Cystobacter fuscus DSM 2262: one gene and its partner. The protein of the gene in region 2 binds, or shares a complex with, the protein of the main gene of each other region. Links are inferred from orthologs where the notes say so. Each region holds a gene or a part of one and is shown on either strand. Other genes may lie near its edges.

The links. Proteins that work in one complex are often made in the same cells at the same time.
Region 1: the proteins of carA (region 2) and carB are in contact, whole or in part, in a solved structure (PDB 1KEE), measured with the Escherichia coli proteins. The link is inferred for Cystobacter fuscus DSM 2262 from one-to-one orthologs.

What each region holds. Positions count from the first base shown.
Region 1 is NZ_ANAH02000065.1:7,593-13,090, forward strand. The notes cover bases 584-4,386. They hold carB (carbamoyl-phosphate synthase large subunit), read left to right. Parts: upstream 584-958; coding sequence 959-4,186; downstream 4,187-4,386. Other genes in these bases: D187_RS39940 (hypothetical protein), read right to left, coding at 584-851; D187_RS39950 (thioesterase II family protein), read right to left, coding at 4,289-4,386. In the rest of the region: D187_RS39935 (pyridoxal phosphate-dependent aminotransferase), read left to right, coding at 1-133; more of D187_RS39940, read right to left, coding at 216-583; more of D187_RS39950, read right to left, coding at 4,387-5,023; D187_RS39955 (type I polyketide synthase), read right to left, coding at 5,020-5,498. UniProt on the Escherichia coli protein: Large subunit of the glutamine-dependent carbamoyl phosphate synthetase (CPSase).
Region 2 is NZ_ANAH02000066.1:216,450-221,143, reverse strand. What follows is about bases 1,184-4,182. They hold carA (glutamine-hydrolyzing carbamoyl-phosphate synthase small subunit), read right to left. Parts: upstream 3,243-4,182; coding sequence 2,124-3,242; downstream 1,184-2,123. Other genes in these bases: D187_RS41490 (dihydroorotase), read right to left, coding at 3,239-4,182; D187_RS41500 (DUF7986 domain-containing protein), read right to left, coding at 1,425-2,108; D187_RS41505 (imm11 family protein), read left to right, coding at 1,184-1,417. Outside these bases: D187_RS41510 (AHH domain-containing protein), read left to right, coding at 1-842; more of D187_RS41505, read left to right, coding at 839-1,183; more of D187_RS41490, read right to left, coding at 4,183-4,549; D187_RS41485 (aspartate carbamoyltransferase catalytic subunit), read right to left, coding at 4,546-4,694. UniProt on the Escherichia coli protein: Small subunit of the glutamine-dependent carbamoyl phosphate synthetase (CPSase).

The sequences.
Region 1 (5,498 bases), on a different replicon or contig from region 2:
CTTCCGGGTCGCCGCGGTCCCAGGCGCGCCCTTCGGCGTGGACGCGAACATCCGCGTGAGCTTCGCCACCTCGCGCGAGCAGCTGCGCAAGGGCCTGGAGCGCGTCCGGGAGTTCACCGCCTCCGTACGCTGAGGCATCCCCCCCGCTGGCTTGCTCGGCCGCAACCCGAGTGGACGGCGGGGGGCACTTCCCGTACGAGGGCCGCCGCCTGGCTTCAGTCCGTGTAGGCGAACGCCTTCCAGCCGTCGTCGGTTTGCCGGTAGAGGATGACCGCCGCGTGCCCCGACAGGTTGGCCACGGCGGCGTACACCTCGGTCCCCCGCGGGATGACGGCGCCCAGCCGGGCAGGGGGCTTGCCGTACTTCCTCTCCAGCTCCGCGTAGGGCAGCACCTCGATGTCGTACAGGGTGACGAGGTCCGTGCGCTTGTTGCGCAGCTCCTTCACCCACGTGGCCACCAGGGACTCGGGCGCGTCGAACCGCCGCTCCTCCAGTTGGAAGGGGAAGGCCAGGTACCCCACGGAGCCCCGGACATCTCCGGCGAGCAGGGAGTCGACCAGTGCGTGCGCCTCCTTGCGAATGCGCTCCGGCTCGCTCCCGGTTCGTGACGTGGGCCGCGGCTCGGGCACCTCCTCGGCGGGAGCGGGAGCGGGAGCGGGAGTGGGAGTGGGAGTGGGAGCCGGGGCGGGGGCCTCGGACCGGGTCCGGGAGCGACGGCGAGAAGGCCGGGGGCTCTCGGAGGCGGGCGCCTCCGCGGCGGGTGCCTCGGCGGGCGGGGCCTCGGTGGGCGGGTTTTCCTGGGAGAGGGCGGGAGCGGCGGACAGCAGCAGGAGCAGGGACCAGCAGCGCATGGGACCTCACGAGAATCGACGCGGAGCCTACCAGAGGCCGGCGGGGGACCGACCCCTTCACACGAGTTCGTGCAAGCGCGGGCGAACGTGCTATGGGCCCCCCCTCGATGCCTAAGCGAAATGATATCCGGAAGGTTCTCGTCATTGGCTCGGGCCCGATCGTCATCGGGCAGGCGTGCGAGTTCGACTACTCAGGGACCCAGGCCATCAAGGCGTTGCGCGAGGAGGGCGTCGAGGTCGTCCTGCTCAACAGCAACCCGGCCACGGTGATGACGGACCCCGAGTTCGCTCACCGGACGTACATCGAGCCCATCACCGTCGAGGTCGCCGAGCGCATCCTCGCCCAGGAGCGTCCCGACTCGGTGCTGCCCACCATGGGCGGCCAGACGGCGCTCAACCTCGCCAAGGCGCTCGCCGAGCAGGGGATCCTGGAGAAGTACGGCGTGCGGCTCATCGGCGCGTCGCTCGAGGCCATCAACAAGGCCGAGGACCGGCAGCTCTTCAAGGCGGCCATGCAGAAGATCGGCGTGGCGCTGCCCAAGAGCGGCTACGCGACGAACATGCAGGAGGCGCTCGCCCTCATCGACGAGGTGGGCTTTCCCACCATCATCCGTCCCTCGTTCACCCTGGGCGGCACCGGCGGCGGCATCGCCTACAACCGCGAGGAGTTCGAGGCCATCTGCCGCTCGGGCCTCAAGGCGAGCCCCAACTCCACCATCCTCGTCGAGGAGAGCGTGCTCGGCTGGAAGGAGTACGAGCTGGAGGTGGTGCGCGACTCGGCGGACAACGTCATCATCATCTGCTCCATCGAGAACCTGGATCCGATGGGCGTGCACACCGGCGACTCCATCACGGTGGCCCCGGCGCAGACGCTCACCGACCGCGAGTACCAGCGGCTGCGCGAGGCGTCCTTGCGCATCATCCGGGAGATCGGCGTCGACACGGGCGGCAGCAACATCCAGTTCGGCGTGAATCCGCGGGACGGGCGCATCGTGGTCATCGAGATGAACCCGCGCGTGTCGCGCTCCAGCGCGCTCGCGTCCAAGGCGACGGGCTACCCCATCGCCAAGGTGGCCGCGAAGCTGGCCCTGGGCTACACGCTGGACGAGCTGCGCAACGACATCACCCGCGACACCCCGGCCTCCTTCGAGCCCACGCTGGACTACGTGGTGGTGAAGGTGCCGCGCTTCAACTTCGAGAAGTTCCCCCACGCCGACCGCACCCTCACCACCAGCATGCGCGCGGTGGGCGAGGTGATGGCCATGGGCCGCACCTTCCGCGAGGCCTACCTCAAGGCCATGCGCTCCATGGAGTCGGGCCGCACGGGCCTGGAAGCGCCCGAGCTGCCCACGGAGAAGGAGGAGCGGCGCAAGGTGCTGCGCGACTACGTGCGCGTGCCCCGTCCCGAGCGCCCCATCTACGTGGCCCAGGCCTTCCGCGAGGGGCTGAGCGTGGAGGACGTGCACGAGCTGTCCGCCATCGATCCCTGGTTCCTGCGCCACATCCAGGGCCTCGTCCGGGAGGCCGAGTCCATCCAGGCGCTTGGTGGGCTGGACAAGCTGCCGGATGACACGCTGCGCGCGGCCAAGGCGGATGGCCTCTCCGACAAGTACCTCGCCCAGCTGCTCGGGTGCACCGAGGCGGAGGTGCGCGCGCGCCGGCACGCCAAGGGCATCCGCCCCGTGTACAAGCGCGTGGACACCTGCGCCGCCGAGTTCGAGGCCTACACGCCCTACCTGTACTCCACCTACGAGGAGGAGGACGAGGCGCCCCCCACGGCGCGCCAGAAGGTGCTCATCCTGGGCAGTGGCCCCATCCGCATCGGCCAGGGCATCGAGTTCGACTACTGCTGCGTGCACGCGGCGTTCGCGCTGCGCTCGGCCGGGTACGAGACGGTGATGGTCAACTGCAACCCGGAGACGGTGTCCACCGACTACGACACGTCGGACCGGCTGTACTTCGAGCCGCTCACCATCGAGGACGTGCTCGAGGTGTCCCAGCGCGAGAAGCCCGTGGGCGCCATCGTCCAGTTCGGTGGCCAGACGCCGCTGCGCCTGTCGGTGCCCCTGGAGAAGGCGGGCTTGCCCATCCTCGGCACGTCCCCGGACGCCATCGACCGCGCCGAGGACCGCGAGCGCTTCGCGCAGCTGATTGAAAAACTGGGCCTCACCCAGCCGGAGAACGGCGTGGCGCGCAGCCACGAGGAGGCCTTCCGCGTGGCCCAGCGCATCGGCTACCCGGTCATGGTGCGGCCCTCCTACGTGCTCGGCGGCCGGGCGATGGAAGTGGTGTACGACCAGCAGAGCCTGGAGCGTTACATGCGCGAGGCGGTGAGCGCGTCGCCCGAGCACCCGGTGCTCATCGATCGTTTCCTCAAGGAGGCCATCGAGGTGGACCTGGACCTCGTCGCCGACCGCACCGGCGCGGTGCTGGTGGGCGGGGTGCTCGAGCACGTGGAGGAAGCGGGGGTGCACTCGGGTGACGCGGCGTGCACGCTGCCGCCGCACTCGCTGTCGCCCGACCTGGTCGAGCGCATGAAGGATCAGGCCATCGCCCTGGCGCGCGAGCTCGGGGTGGTGGGGCTGATGAACGTGCAGTTCGCCATCCAGGGGAAAACCATCTACGTGCTGGAGGTCAACCCGCGCGCGAGCCGCACCGTGCCCTTCATCTCCAAGGCGACGGGCGTGGCGCTCGCGAAGATCGCCAGCCTGTGCATGGTGGGCAAGACGCTCGCGGAGCTGGGCGCCACGAGCATTCCCGAGTTCAAGCACGTGGCCGTCAAGGAGTCGGTGTTCCCCTTCGCGCGCTTCGCTGGCGTGGATGTCATCCTCGGCCCGGAGATGAAGTCCACGGGTGAGGTGATGGGCATCGCCGCGGACTTCCCGTCGGCGTTCGCCAAGAGCCAGCAGGCTGCGGGCGTGAAGCTGCCCCGCAGCGGCAAGGTCTTCATCTCGGTGCGCAACGACGACAAGCCGGCGGTGGTGGACCTGGCGCGGCGCCTGCGCGCGCTCGGCTTCAAGCTGGTGACCACGGGCGGCACCCACGACTACCTGGCGGCCAAGGGCATCGAGACGGAGAAGGTGCTCAAGGTGGCCGAGGGCCGTCCGCACATCGTGGACAAGATCGTCGACGGGCAGATCGTCCTCGTCATCAACACCACGTTCGGCAAGCAGGAGATCTCCGACAGCTTCTCCATCCGCCGCGAGGCGCTGATGCACAGCGTGCCGTACTTCACGACCGTGCAGGCGGCCCGCATGGCCGTGGGCGCCATGGAGTCGTTGACCCACACCGAGCAGACCGTCAAGCCGCTGCAGGACTACCTCGGCGTGAAGTAGTCGTCGCCCACGCGCTCCGGGCCGTCGCGGCAGAGGTGGCGGCCGACGAGCGGGGGAAGAGCCGGTCGATGCATGACCGGCTCTTCGGCGCATGGCACCGCCCTACACCCCCAGAACGGCACCCAGTACCTCGATGAGCGCCCGCGGATTCTCCCGGAAGTAGAAGTGGCCGCCAGCGAAGCGATGGAGCCGGAAGTCCGAGGTGGTGTGCTCACGCCAGAGTTCGAGCTTTTCCAGCGACACGGCATCCCGGTCGCCGCCGAACACCTCCAGCGGTACCGTCAGAGGCGACCCCGGCCGGTAGCGGTACGTCTCCAGGAGGGTGAAGTCCGCCCGGAATGCCGGTAGCAGCAGGGCGAGCAACTCGGGGTCGGCCATGACGTGTTGAGGGATCGCTCCGTAGCGTTCGTCGATGGCCCTGGCCAGGCTCGCGTCTGGCAATGCGTGCAGGTTGGAGGCCGTCCGAGGCAGGTGCGGAGCGGCGTATGCGGACACGATGAGTCGCTCGGGGAGCGGCCGGCCCTGGACGGCCAGCTCGCGGACCACCTCGAACGCCGTGAGTGCACCCAGGCTGTGACCGAAGAGAACGAAGGGTGGGGTGAAGTCCGTTTCAGCGAGGAACCGGTCGACGAGCTCGTGCATGCTCGCCGGTGGCGCCTCCGCGACGCGCTCCCCGCGCCCCGGCAGACAGACGCCGTAGACCTGAACGCCGGGCAGTTCACGACCCCACCGGACGTACTCGCCAGGCAGGCCTCCCGAGTGCGGAAAACAGTACAGGCGAACCCTGGGCTCTCCAGGGATGGCCTTGCCTACCAGCCACGGGCTCTTGGCTCTCATGGGTTGATCCTTTGCATGGTGGGGGCGGCGCCGGCCCGGCGTTCCTCGATCACCGAGGCGAGTCTGGCGGCGTTGCGGCTGCGCAGGATGTCGGCGGCTGTTACCGCGACCGCGAACTCCGTCCGCGCCCAGGCGGCGACCTTGGTCGCGATCAGTGAGTCGCCACCGAGATCAAAAAAGCTGTCCTGCGCCTCGATGTCCGGCTCTCCCAGCGCCTTGCCGAACGCCACGAGGAGCGCGGCCAGCACCGGTGGATGGGGCGGGTTGTCGCGGCGCATTCCCTCATCGGGTGTCCCTTGGGCCCTGGCACCGATCCAGGAAGCAGGTGTGTTGCCCGAGGCGGTGGGGCGGGCATGTTCGGGTGGAGGCACCAGATAGCGACGTCGCTCGAATGGGTACGTGGGCAGCGGGGTTCGCCGGCGACGCTCGCCCGCATGCAGTGCGGTGAGGTCGACGCTGGCACCACCTGCCCAGA
Region 2 (4,694 bases):
TCTCCGTGGGCCTCTCCCTCATGCTGTATGGCTTGGCGTGGGCTGCTCCCGAACCGCTTTTCTCCAAGGCGTTCGCCGCGGCGGTGACCCTGAGCCTGCTGATGACCTACACCATCGCGGAGGTCGTCAACGTGGGCAGAGCCTGCTTGCTGCTATTCCGCGAGGCGGAGGCTGCTCGGGACAACCGGCAGTTGGAGGAAGCCGCCCGACACTTCGCGAAGGCCATGAGCGGAGTGGGCTTGAGAGTGTTGGTGACCATGGCGGGAGCTCGGCTGTCGAGAGCGCTTCCGGAAGTCCCAAAGGGAGGAATGGGGGGGTTGATCCAGGCGCCCCGCTATGTCCTCGGCGGCCCCGCGCGCGGGGGGTTCTCGTTCGGCCCCGGTTCTAGCACGCAGGTGCACGTAGCCAATGGGACGGTGGTGCTCATGGGCGTAACCGTCAACACGGCGGCTGCCGCGGCCAGTGCGGCCCTCAAGGCCCGGACGACGGGAGACTGTGCCGAGGCCAAGGCGGACAACCATCAGGCCCACCACATCTCCACGAACAAGAATGACACGTCGGAGGTGAGCGGCGGTCCCTGGACACCACGGTTCAAGGAGTTGTTCGAACAAGCAGGGATGAGCCTTGATGATTCCGCGAACATCCTCTACCTCCGTGACCATCAAGGTCCCCACCCCGAGGCCTACCATGCGGAAATCCACAAGCGGCTCCGGGAGGCACTCGAAGGATGTCAGAAGAGGCAAGAGTGCAGACGGCGACTCATGGACACGCTGGATGAAATCGCGGGCGACATCTGCACCCCCGGCTCACGACTCAACAAGCTCGCCACGAAGAAGCGATGAATTCTCGAAACAGATACTTCGAACTCTGGGACGACATGCGTGTCCCTGGCCGCTGGGTCTTGAGTCAAACCAACCTGGATGATCGGGGCCAACGACTGGATCCCTGGCAGTTCACGAAGGGCCGCGCCGTCGTCTTGGACGGGACGCCTGTTCTGGGCATCGCACACGCCGGGCAACCCCTCGATTTCAGTCTGACCGGACCCGGCACGCCCGTGGTCACCCCCCGTGTCGTCTCGCTCTTCGAGCGCTTGAGCCTCCAGCAAGAGGTCCAGTTCATCCCGGCTCGAGTGGAGGGTCATACGGAGCCTTACTTCATCCTCAACGCCCTGCGAGTCCTCCGTTGTATCGACGAAGCACGATGCGAGGAGGTCAGGTTCTGGGAGCCCAGGCATGGGGTTCCCGAGAAGGTGGGCCAGTATCGGAACGTCGTCGGCCTGAAAGTGGACCCCGCGAAGATGGGCGACACCCCCATCTCGCGGCCCTGGGGCTGGTCAGGCGCGCTCATCGTGACCGAAGGTCTCAAGCAGGCCATGGAACACGAAGGCCTGACCGGCCTCCGCTTCACCGACGCCTGAGGCAGAACTAGCTCGCGGACGCCAACCAGGGCGTCGTCTGCGAGAAGTCGTAGATGCGCTCGACGGCGATCTGCTTGTAGCGCTCGGCCTTCACCGCGCGCCGGGCGCACTCCCACACCATCTCCACGGGGGGGCGCTCGGGCTCCTTCTTCTTGCGGCGCTTGGCCTCGGCCTTGATGGCCTTCACCGCCACGCGCGGGTGGAAGCAGAAGGCCGAGGAGAAGAGCAGATGGCCGGCGAAGGGGATGAGCCGGGCCTCCAGCACGTCTCCCGTCTCCAGGCCCACCATGTGGCGGCGCTCGGTGACGTCGAAGTCCTTGCCCGAGTGCAGCTCGCGCAGGCGCACCAGGCCCTTGCCCAGCTTGCGCACCTCGAAGAGGCCGTGCACCGTCTCCGTGAAGCACCGGAAGGCGTTGGCCTCCTCGGGCGGTCCGCTCTGCAACCGCAGCTCGTACAGCTCCGCCGCCGGCGTCTTGCCGGACGTGGGCGAGACGCGATCGTACAGGTAGTAGTCCAGGAAGGACGCCATGCGCAGCTCGAAGAGCTGGTCGTCCTCGAACACCTCGCCCGTCAGGCGCAGGTACTCGGCCTTGGCGACGAGCAGGTCCGGCTTGCGCTCTTCCTGGCTCCCGAAGGCGATGAGCTGATCCAGGTAGGGTTGGTACGACAACGGCGAAAGAGGGGATTCCATGGGGGCGGCGAGATCCTACTCTCCGGCCATCAGCTTCGCGAAGCGGGTGAAGAGGTAGCGGGCGTCATGGGGCCCCGGAGAGGCTTCCGGGTGGTACTGGACGCTGAACGCCCGGGCGTCCGGCACGTTCAGGCCCTCCACGGTGCCGTCGTTGAGGTTGAGGTGGCTCACCGTCGCCCTGCCCTTCACGCTGGCGTCATCCACGGCGAAACCATGATTCTGACTGGTGATTTCCACCTTGCCCGTGAGCAGATCCTTCACCGGCTGGTTGGCGCCCCGGTGGCCGAACTTCATCTTGTAGGTGCGCCCGCCCAGCGCCAGGGCGAGGATCTGATGGCCCAGGCAGATGCCGAACACCGGCACCTTGCCGAGCAGCGAGGCGACCACCTTGTCCGCGCCCTTCACCGCCGCCGGATCCCCGGGGCCGTTGGCGAGGAAGACGCCATGGGGCTTGTCGGCGAGCACCTGCTCGGCGGTGGTCCCCGCGGGCACCACCTTCACCCGGCACCCCACGTCCACCAGGTAGTGGAGCATGGAGCGCTTGAGGCCGTAGTCGTAGGCCACCACGTCGAAGCGCGGCTCGACGACGGGGCGCGGCTCCTCGCCGAGCAGCGTGGGAGACGGGGTGGTGAAGAGGTAGGGCTCGGCGCAGGACACGCCGGTGGCCAGGTCCATGCCCTCCATGCCCCGGGCGTTGCGGGCGCGCTCCACCAGGGCGTTGGCCGAGTGGCCTTCCGTGGAGACGACGCCCATCTGCGCGCCGTTGATGCGCAGGTGGCGCACGAGCCTGCGGGTGTCGAGCCCCTCGATGCCCACAATCCCGTGGCGCTTGAGGTAGGCGTCGAGCGTCTCCTGGGCGCGCCAGTTGGACTGCTGTGCCGAGGCGTTGCGCACCACCATGCCCACCGCGTGCGGCTTGGGTGACTCCTCGTCGCCGGGGTTGGCGCCCACGTTGCCCATCTCCGGGTACGCCATGGTGACGATCTGCCCGACATAGGAGGGGTCGGTGAGGATCTCCTGGTAGCCGGTCATCGACGTGTTGAACACCACTTCACCCACCGTCTCGCCGGACGCGCCCAGCGCGCGACCCTCGAAGGTGGTGCCATCCGCCAACGCCAGCACGGCCCTCTTCATGACCTGGACTCCTTCGTCTGCCCGTTCTCGAAGACCAGCCGGCCACCCACCCACGTCTGGGCGACCCGGCCCGTCAAACGCCGGCCATGGAAGGGGGTGTTGCGGCTGCGGGAGAAGAACCGCGTCGCATCCACCGTCCACTCCACGTCTGGCTCCACTACCGTGATGTCCGCCGGAGCCCCGACGGCCAGATGGCCGCCCGGCAGGCCGAATGCCCTCGCCGGCCCATCCGACAAGAGGGCCACGGCCCGCGTCAGGCTCAGCGCGCCCTCGCGCACCGCCGCCAGGGTGAGACCCAGGGCGGTCTCCAGTCCCACCACGCCATTCCACGCCTTGTCGAACTCCACCTGCTTCTCCAGCACCCCATGGGGCGCGTGATCCGTGGCGATGGCGTCGATCGTTCCATCCGCGAGAGCCTCGCGCACGGCCAGCACGTCCTGGCGGGTGCGCAGGGGCGGATTCATCCGGGCGTGGGTGTCGTAGTCCCCCACCGCCTCGTCCTCCAGCGTGAAGTGGTGCGGGGTGGCCTCGGCGGTGACGCGCAGGCCCCGGCGCTTGGCCTCGCGGATGAGCCGCACGCTCCCCTCGCACGACACGTGGGCCACGTGCAGTCGGCCGCGCGTCTCCTCCAGCAGCACGAGATCCCTCGCCACCATGGCCACCTCGGCCGAGGGCGGAATGCCGATGAGCCCCAGGCGCGTGGAGGTGGGGCCCTCGTGCATGACCCCCTTGCCCGACAGCGTCAGGTCCTCCTCGTGCACCATGACGGGCAGGTCGAACTGGGTGGCGTACTGGAGCGCGCGGCGCATGAGGCCGGCGTTCATCACCGGGCGGCCGTCGTCGGTGATGCACACGCAGCCGGCGGCCACGAGCGCCCCCATCTCCGCCATCTCCTCGCCCTGCAGGCCCTTGGTGATGGCGCCCGCCAGGTACACCCGGCACAGCCCCGCTTCGCGCGCCTTGGCCTTCACGTACTCGGTGACGAGCACGCTGTCGTTGACGGGCTTGGTGTTGGGCATCGCCACCACCGCGGTGAAGCCACCGGCCACCGCCGAGCGGCTCCCGGTGAGCACCGTCTCCTTGCCCTCCTCGCCCGGCTCGCGCAGGTGCACGTGCAAGTCGATGAAGCCCGGCAGCACCCACCGGCCCTGGGCGTCCACCACCTGGGCATCCGGCGGCGCTTCAATCGGGGCCTCGGACACCTCGGCCACCACCCCGTCGCGCACCAGCACGTCCCGCACCCCATCCACGCCGTGGCGCGGATCGATGACGCGTCCGCGGCGCAGCAGCACTGTCGTCGGCTTCATCGGCACACCACCTCCAGGACGGCACGGCGCACGGCCACCCCGTGCGCCACCTGATCGAGGATGACGCTGTGGGGACCATCGGCCACGGCGGGAGCGATCTCCACCCCGCGATTCATGGGGCCGGGGTGCAGCACGAGCGCCTCCG